DNA from 2 places in the Halobacillus sp. ABH2_015 genome. Region 2 is predicted to be linked to the other one. Evidence: riboswitches for the same ligand, from Rfam matches in the RefSeq annotation. Region 2 holds a riboswitch; the other holds the start of a gene.
What was found. Region 2 has a riboswitch for FMN ahead of ribD (bifunctional diaminohydroxyphosphoribosylaminopyrimidine deaminase/5-amino-6-(5-phosphoribosylamino)uracil reductase RibD). Riboswitches for the same ligand answer to the same signal wherever they lie in the genome.

Region 1 (4,417 bases), 640 kb from region 2:
AATAGCGATCAGCTACTATATCCAAACGATGACGCTAACCGCAGATGTGCTGATCGTTTCTGTTCCCGTCGCCATCTTCGTCGGCTGCATCCTGTTAGCGAACAATATCCGCGACAGGGAAAACGACGCTGAAAACGGCAGGAAAACGTTAGCGATCCTTTTCGGCCATAAAGGATCCATCCGCTTTTTGACAGCTCTCTTCGCCATCGCTTATCTTTGGACGGCTGTCCTTATGATGATCGGCCTCCTGCCATGGTGGTCGCTGGTGACTCTCATTAGTTTAGGAAAAGCCAGAAAGGCCATTCAGGGATTTATAGGAAAAAAAGAACCCCTGGAAATGATGCCGGCTATGAAAGCAACAGCGCAGACGAATACCCTGTATGGATTCCTACTCGGATTGTCGCTGCTTATACAACTGTACTTCCCTCTTTGATATAAAAGGGAAACGGCGTAAACACATTACACCATTGTCTGAAAGAAGGATGGAGAACCATCCTTCTTTTCTATAGGTTTGACCATTGGTTCAATGGGAATATTACATAAAGGATGGGATGACTATGAATGAGATGATGATGAAGAATACATTGATGGAAGCCCTGGGGATGGAAGTCATGAAAGCAGAACCGGATGAAGTGGAAATGCGCATGCCAGTGGATGCCCGTACTCATCAGCCGATGGGGTTCCTCCACGGGGGTGCGAACGTTGCCCTGGCTGAAAGCGCCGCAAGTATCGGCGGATTTTTAAACATCGATACCAACGAGCAGCAGGTCTTCGGTATTGAAATCAACGCCAACCATATAAAGAGCGCAAGAGAAGGCTGGGTGACAGCAACAGCCGTCCCTTCCCATATCGGTAAAACGACAATGGTGTGGGAAATCCGTATCGTCCATGAATCCGGCACGCTGCTCTGTATTTCCAGATGCACCCTCGGGGTTGTTCCTTTAAAAAAGTAAGCCATCCTTATAAAAAGGAAGGAGACATGAAGCATGTTATCAGACAAGCAGATTCAACAATTCAAACAACAGATCATAGAAATGAAAGAAGAAGCTGAACAGGAAATGGAAAAGTACAAAGAGGATGATGCCAAGGAGCTTTATCCGAATGACCGGACAGGGGAAATTTCCAGCGTCGCGGACCACCCGGGAAACCTTGGTACAGATCAGCACGAACGGGAAAAACGCCAGACGTTTTATGAACAGGCAAGGGAGAAGCACATGGCAGCGGAAGATGCCCTGAAACGAATCGAGGAAGGCCGTTACGGCGTCAGTGAGAAATCAGGGGACCCAATCCCTGTCGAAAGACTTGAAGCTCTTCCAACCGCCCGCTACACCGTTGAAGAAGAACGGGAAATAGAAAAGGATGCCTGATAAAAAGGATGCCGTCATCAAAACGGCATCCTTTTTTGTCAATCCATCTCCCGAAGCTGTTCGGAAGGTTCTTCATCTAAATCCGGCTCTTCTTCGTCCATATTGAACGGCGTATCCCGTTCCCCGTTCTGACGCATATCCCTTTCATAATCACGTCTCATTTCATCAATGTCCTGATGCTCCCGGTTGTTGCGGAAACGCTGTTCCTCCGGCATTTCATTCCTATCTGTACGTTCATAACGGGCAGGCTCATAATTGATATCCTCCGGCCCATCCTCGTTCCCGTTCATTCCGCAGCCACTTAATGTAACCATCACCAGCAAAGCAGCTCCCATGATTTTTTTCATTCATAAACACCTCTTTCAAAATAGTAAGAGCATGTTTACTTTCTCCTTTTACGATGCTTTTACACATAGGAGAACGCACTGGTTTTCCAGCTCATAGATAAAGCCCCTGACACCCCAGCCAGCATCTTGAAAAAAACCTTATGTTTTTCTATAAGTGAAGGATATTCTTTCCTCTATATCATTTTCCTTTTCGATATAAAAAGAGCCGGCGAGTTCATAACTTGCCGGCTCTCCCTTTACGCTGCGGATGAGGACCGCGGACTTTTCTGTTCGATCCAAGGTTTCATCCGTACAAAGAGCAGGGTGAACAGTGCACTCACAATGATTCCTTTAAGAGCATTGAATGGCAGAATCCCTGCTACTACTGTTATCCATTTCACTTGTGCACTCATCGTTTCCCATCCCATGAACCAGCTGTAAGCCGGAAGGATGACAAAGTAGTTCAGTACACCCATGCCGAACGCCATAATCAGAGAACTCGTCACAAGTCCTGATACAAGCGATTTAACACTCTTGAATTTATGATAGATCATCGTAACCGGAAGGATAAACAAGAGGCCTGCGGCAAAGTTTGCGACCACTCCCACCGGATCTCCTGCACCGGTATATATAAAATAAAGACCATTTTTTAACGCTTCAACAAGGATGCCTGCTGCGGGTGTAAACATGATGCCTGCAAGCAGGGCAGGAACATCACTGAAATCCACTTTCAAGTACTGCGGAAGCAGCGGCAGCGGAAAGTTCAGCAGCATCAGAACCATGGAAATGGTCCCAAACAAAGCAATCGTAATCAATGTAAATAATTTTCTTGATGACTGAGCCGGATAACGGTTCATCATCGATCTCCCCCTTCATCTTTACACATTGATTCACATCCCAGATGAAGGTGAGCGGCTGAGCCTGACCAATAAAAAAACCCCTGAAGCATTGGGCTTAGGGATGGTCTTGGTCCACGGCTAAATAGAGGCAGCATATCTAGCATGCGCTGCCTGTTCCGCTCGACATCTTCTCCCATCCAGACTGTAACTGTCGGTCCCGGACTCTCACCAGGTCAGCCATGCAGAAGAACTGCACGGGTCACGGACTTAAAGGTCACTATGCCTTCTTACCGTCGGTCGGGAATTTCACCCTGCCCCGAAGATGGAATCAATATAATTTTGTATCTTTATTTTATACAAAACCTGTACTCTGTGCAAGCAGGAAGTTCTGACGGCCGTTTCCCTCCTCTGTTTTGATCAAAAAGCAGATCTGTTAAATCTATCATTGGCCTACACCGGCTATCCGGGGATGAATACGATACCAATGTACCACACAATATTATGGATAAAGGTGGAAAAACATGGCGAATTGCAGGAAAGTTTCCGTTCCAGGGAAACTGCCGATAAAGTTTCCTAAGAAAAAAGAGAAAGGCGAGACAAAACATGACTGTCCATCCGGATGTAAGTGTCATTTTAAAAAGCCTGAACGTAAGCCCGCCAAACTAAACAGTGACTGCTTTGTAGAAAATGCTCTGGTTGGGACAAAACAGGTACAAAAAGTAGCTGAATCCACCCTGCCACTCGGTTTATTCGCAGCTACTGGAATTACAATTGGCAGCCTGGTGTCTGTAGAAGTCGTCCCTAATCTGGAGAATATCACTATGAGCGCCCGGATCATTAAAAACAAAGTCGTCAACATTGGCTTAATTCCGGCTGTAGTGACTGTCAGTTTCCTTGATAACGATGGTGCCTTGGGAACTGGTGTATTGAATACTTCCATCCCATTCCAAGCCCACACGGATTTCCCCGGGGCATGTCCGGAAGATACCCTGACAGAAACACCACTCGAAGTCGAAGGGATTTTTACGCAGGAGGGAGTTCCCGTTGTCGATCTGGCTGGATTAGGGCTGGTAGATGGGATCATTGTGAAAATCATTCTTCAAACCACCATTACTGTTACAAGACCTGTCATTCGTGACGCGCACGGCAACGTTTGTGATTTGAACCCCAACCGCTGCAAGCAGGACACAGAAACTTCATCCTTCACTTTCTCCGGATCCGAAGACGACTAAATTTTTCATTTGGAAGGAAAGAGAGCTTATCGATAAGCTCTCTTTTATCATTCCATTACCTATCATTCCTTAAAACAAATGCCCTTCTGTGCGGAGTCCATGACCGTTAAACCGGTTTGCTGCAGACAGCCGCGTCCGTGATCAGGAAGTTCTTTCAGCAGCATCTAAACGAATCTTACAGCCTATTCCAGTAAATCTATCACACCGGCCTACACCGTCCATCTCTTCAGGAATAGTATACCTATGTACAACACAAATTTATTGATAAAGGTGGAAGAAATATGGCGCACTGCAGGAAAATTTCCGTGCCCGGGAAACTGCCGATGAAGTTTCCTAAGAAAAAAGAGAAAGGCGAGAAAAAACAGTATTGTCCGTCCGGATGTAAGTGCAGCTTCAAAAAACCTGAAATGAAGCCGGCTAAACTAAACAGCGACTGCTTTGTAGAAAATGCTCTGGTTGGTACAAAAGAAGTGCAGAAGGTTGCTGAAACAACGCTTCCTCTATCCCTTTTTGGTGCAATTACTATTGCCGGAATCTTATCAATTGAAGTCGTTCCTGACTTGAATAACATCACAATGAATGCAAGAATCATCAAAAATAAAGTCGTTAACATCGGACTGATCCCCGCTACAATCAACATCCGTACAAACATT
Region 2 (4,417 bases):
CCGTCGCACTTTCGCGCCAGTAGACTTGATCATCCCCCCACGTCGAAACGACACGGGCCTTGTCATGGTTTTCTACAAACAAAGCGTTCCATCCATCCCCTTCAAGAGCTTTCTGCCATCGGGTCAGTACTTTTTTCAAACCCTTAATGTCAAGCTGCTGTTCAGCATCCTGATCCCAAAGGTCCAGGTGCTCGAATTGGAAGATCATATCCATTTTTCCGTTGTCGCCGACCCATTGATCCGCTTCATCGGCACTTACCCCGTTCGCTTCTCCGACCGTCATCACGTCATAATTATCGTATGTGCGGTCTTTGAATTCCTGAAGGTGGGTGTGGATCCCTTTTTGGTTCATATGCATATCAAAAGAGGACACATACGTTTCTTTTTCAGGGTTCGGCATATCTGGAAAGCCCGGCCGCTTTTTGATATGGCTGATGGCATCTATGCGGAAACCGTCGATTCCTTTATCCAGCCACCAGTTGACCATGCTGTATAGAGCTTCGCGGACGTCTTCGTTCTCCCAGTTCAAGTCCGGCTGCTTTCTGGAGAACACATGAAGGTAATACTGCCTTGTTTCCTCGTCATATTCCCATGCCGATCCTTCAAAGATACTCTCCCAGTTGTTCGGTTCGCGGCCGCCTCTGCCATCGCGCCAGATATACCAGTCCCTCTTGGGATTGTCCTTGGATTTCCGGGATTCCAAAAACCATGGATGTTCATCACTTGTATGGTTGAGGACGAGGTCGATGATCAACTTCATGTCACGTTTATGCACTTCCTTAAGCAGCTCGTCGAAATCCTCCATCGTTCCGAATTCATCCAGGATGTCCTGATAATCGGAAATGTCATAACCGTTATCATCCTTCGGGGATTTGTACATTGGGCAGATCCAAATGAAATCAATGCCCATATCCTTCAAATAGTCCAGACGGCTGATCATTCCCTGCAGATCGCCGATCCCATCTCCATTTGAATCCTGAAAACTTCTAGGGTAAACTTGATATCCTACCGCTTCTTTCCACCATACCCGTTCCATATACAGCCCCTCTTTCCTAATAAAATCATTCGTGATATGCAAACGTTTTCTCAGTGAGAATGATTGAATAAACAGCTTGTTTATTCAATAACCATAACCATGAAAATCTAAAAATATATCTTATTATGCAAACGTTTTCCTGATAAATCTATACTAGCTGATTTTCTTCTGCTTTACAATAGGAGGTTCGTGAAAAGAGCAGGCTTACACATCATTGGATTGTTAAAATCAGGTGGTGCATCTTCTGTTGAGGATGTTGAAAGGCTGTCATGAATCCTGTTGATTTCACAACAAAGCGGCGTGAATCCGGTGGACAGTTATCCGTGTGCCCATCATAAGGGCGGTCAGTTTTATGAGTACATAGCCTTAATGGGTGCTGTTTAAACCTTAAGGATTGCGGCAGATGGGGATTTCATATATATTTAAAGTAATTCAACTGAATATGGAAACCTTCGGGGTCGGGTGAAAGTCCCAGCCGGCGGTAATGAGCTTATGCTCTCAGCCCGCGACGGAGAATCAGTGTTAAGCACGGTTCTCCCTGATTTGGTGAAATTCCAAAGCCGACAGTTAAAGTCTGGATGGGAGAAGGTTGTGGAAACGTATCGGTACCGTTCATGCAACACGTGTACCCTTTGTTTGCTGTACGCAAAAAAATGACGTTTAAGACCCTGGAGAAGTATGTCTTCTTCAGGGTTATTTTTATGGAAAAAGAGCAGGTGATGAAGATGGAGCGTGATGAGCAGTACATGGCAATGGCTGTACAGATGGCCAGGGAAACGGTCGGCCAGACGAGTCCCAACCCTTCAGTAGCCGCCATTGTGGTCAAAGATAATCAAGTCGTCGGTATAGGCGTGCATGTGAAGGCTGGTGAACCTCATGCGGAAGTGCACGCACTACGGATGGCAGGAGAAAAAGCGGAAGGCGCGGACATCTATGTCACTCTTGAACCGTGCAGCCATCATGGACGGACACCTCCGTGTGCCGAAGCTGTCGTGAAGGCAGGCATCCGCCGGGCCGTTACGGCTTCATCGGATCCGAACCCTAAAGTTTCCGGCCGGGGCATTGAAATGATGAAGCGGCAGGGCGTGGAGGTCCGGACGGGTGTTTTGAAAGACGAGGCAGATGAACTGAATCGTGCCTTCTTTCATTACATTCAAACAGGTGAACCTTATGTCCGTTTAAAGACAGCGATGAGCCTTGACGGGAAGATTGCCACCGCCAGTGGAGAGAGTCAATGGATCACAGGAGAAGAGGCGCGGCAGGACGGACACCGCTATCGTCATCAATCGGACGCGATTCTAGTCGGGATCAATACGGTCATGATGGATAATCCGACATTGACGACAAGAATTCCGGGTGGCGGAAAGCATCCGATCCGTCTTGTCCTCGATACGCATCTTCGTATTCCGACTGCTTCGAATCTGATACAAAATAATGAATCTCCAACGTGGATTTTCACGTCAGCGGATATACCGGATGAAAAGCGTCTGATTCTTGAAGAGCATGCCCATGTCCACGTCATTCCGCTTGGCCGCACCATCGATCCTGGAGAAGTCCTGCGCTATTTAGGAAAGCACAAGGTCACCTCTCTCCTTGTTGAAGGAGGGGCCACCATTGCCGACGCTTTTGTCAGATCAGGAAAGGTGAATGAGACGATTACGTATATTGCTCCCAAATTGATCGGTGGAAAAGAAGCACTGACCCCGGTTGCCGGCCGCGGCATCCAACAGTTGAAACAGGTGACATCTTTTGAGTTTGTATCGACCGAACAGCTTGGAGAAGATATTAAAATTGTTTCGATAAGAAAAGGGGAATCCTAATGTTTACAGGAATTGTAGAAGAAATAGGAACACTGCAGTCCGTTAAAAGTAAAACGGAAGCTTTGGAGATAAAGATTGCTGCATCCAAAATTCTGGAAGATATCAAGCTTGGGGACAGTATTTCCATTAACGGTGTCTGTCTGACCGTGACAGATTATACGAAGGATACCGCATCCTTTGATGTGATGCCGGAAACATACCGCGCCACCAACATCCATGAATTAAAGCAGGGCAGCGATGTCAATCTTGAACGCGCGATGGCGGCAGATGGGCGGTTCGGCGGTCACCTTGTATCGGGTCATATTGACGGTACGGGCAGCATTGTATCAAAAAGGCCGGAGTCCAACGCCGTCTATTACGACATACAGCTTCCGTCCGACTTGGTTCCTTATTTTGTCTATAAAGGCTCGATAGCTGTTGATGGTACATCCCTGACTGTATTCGGAGTAGAAGAGGATCGTGTCACCATTTCTTTGATTCCGCACACGATGGAACATACCGTTCTCGGCAGGAAAGGTCCGGGAGACAAAGTTAATATCGAATGTGACATGATTGGAAAATATGTCGCTCACTTCCTGAGTGGGCAGAATCAAGAGCACCCGCAAACAGCCATCTCCAAAAAGATGCTGGCTGATAACGGGTTTGCATGAAGAGGGGGAAAGCATATGTTTGATTCGGTTGAAAAAGCGATTGATGTATTGAAGCAGGGAAAGCTTGTCATCGTTTGTGATGACGAGGACAGGGAAAATGAAGGGGACTTTATTGGAATCGCGGAGCATGCTTCCACGGAGATGATCAATTTTATGATCAAGCATGGGCGTGGGCTGGTTTGTGCCCCGATTACGAATGAAACAGCTGGAGCGCTCGAGCTGATGCCTATGGTCAATGACAATTCAGACCCTAATCAGACAGCGTTTACGGTCAGTGTGGATCATAAAGAGACAACAACTGGAATTTCAGCGGACGAACGGGCCCTGACCATCAGGGAAATGCTGAACCCGGAAAGTAAAGCTTCCGATTTCCAGCGGCCCGGTCATATTTTCCCGTTGATTGCCAAGGAAGGCGGTGTCCTGCGCAGAGCGGGTCATACGGAAGCGGCTGTCGACCTGGCACGTCTTGCGGGAGCCCGGCCGGCAGGTGTCATCTGTGAAATCATTAAAGATGATGGAACGATGGCCCGTGTGCCTGACCTGAAAGAAATGGCCGAGGCGTTTGACATTCCGATGATCACCATTGCGGATTTGATTTCATACCGCCATGAGCAGGAAAACCATGTGACCCGGGAAATCGAGGTGCAGATGCCTACAGAATACGGCGAATTCCGAGCGGTAGGCTTCAAGAATGATATCGATTTTAAAGATCACATCGCTCTTGTAAAAGGAGACATCAATCCGGAGGAGCCGACCCTTGTGCGGGTACACTCCGAATGTCTGACAGGGGATGTCTTCGGCTCCTACCGCTGTGACTGCGGTCCTCAGCTGCACAACGCTTTACGGCAGATTTCCGAAAATGGCAGCGGTGTTCTGCTGTACATGAAACAGGAAGGCCGCGGGATCGGGTT

Region 1: another riboswitch for FMN. It lies ahead of ACXAD6_RS13335 (ECF transporter S component); the one in region 2 lies ahead of ribD (bifunctional diaminohydroxyphosphoribosylaminopyrimidine deaminase/5-amino-6-(5-phosphoribosylamino)uracil reductase RibD).

What each region holds. Positions count from the first base shown of each region.
Region 1 covers NZ_JBSWUG010000002.1:2,518,873-2,523,289, forward strand. Annotated here, with positions in the region: gene ACXAD6_RS13315 (1,4-dihydroxy-2-naphthoate polyprenyltransferase) at 1-433, shown strand, start outside; gene ACXAD6_RS13320 (hotdog fold thioesterase) at 567-953, shown strand; gene ACXAD6_RS13325 (TraR/DksA C4-type zinc finger protein) at 987-1,367, shown strand; gene ACXAD6_RS13330 (hypothetical protein) at 1,406-1,714, opposite strand; gene ACXAD6_RS13335 (ECF transporter S component) at 1,951-2,553, opposite strand; FMN riboswitch at 2,714-2,860, opposite strand; gene ACXAD6_RS13340 (hypothetical protein) at 3,054-3,764, shown strand; gene ACXAD6_RS13345 (hypothetical protein) at 4,046-4,417, shown strand, end outside.
Region 2 covers NZ_JBSWUG010000002.1:3,162,263-3,166,679, reverse strand. Annotated here, with positions in the region: gene ACXAD6_RS16485 (glycoside hydrolase family 13 protein) at 1-1,036, opposite strand, end outside; FMN riboswitch at 1,481-1,630, shown strand; gene ribD (bifunctional diaminohydroxyphosphoribosylaminopyrimidine deaminase/5-amino-6-(5-phosphoribosylamino)uracil reductase RibD) at 1,762-2,856, shown strand; gene ribE (riboflavin synthase) at 2,856-3,506, shown strand; gene ACXAD6_RS16470 (bifunctional 3,4-dihydroxy-2-butanone-4-phosphate synthase/GTP cyclohydrolase II) at 3,522-4,417, shown strand, end outside.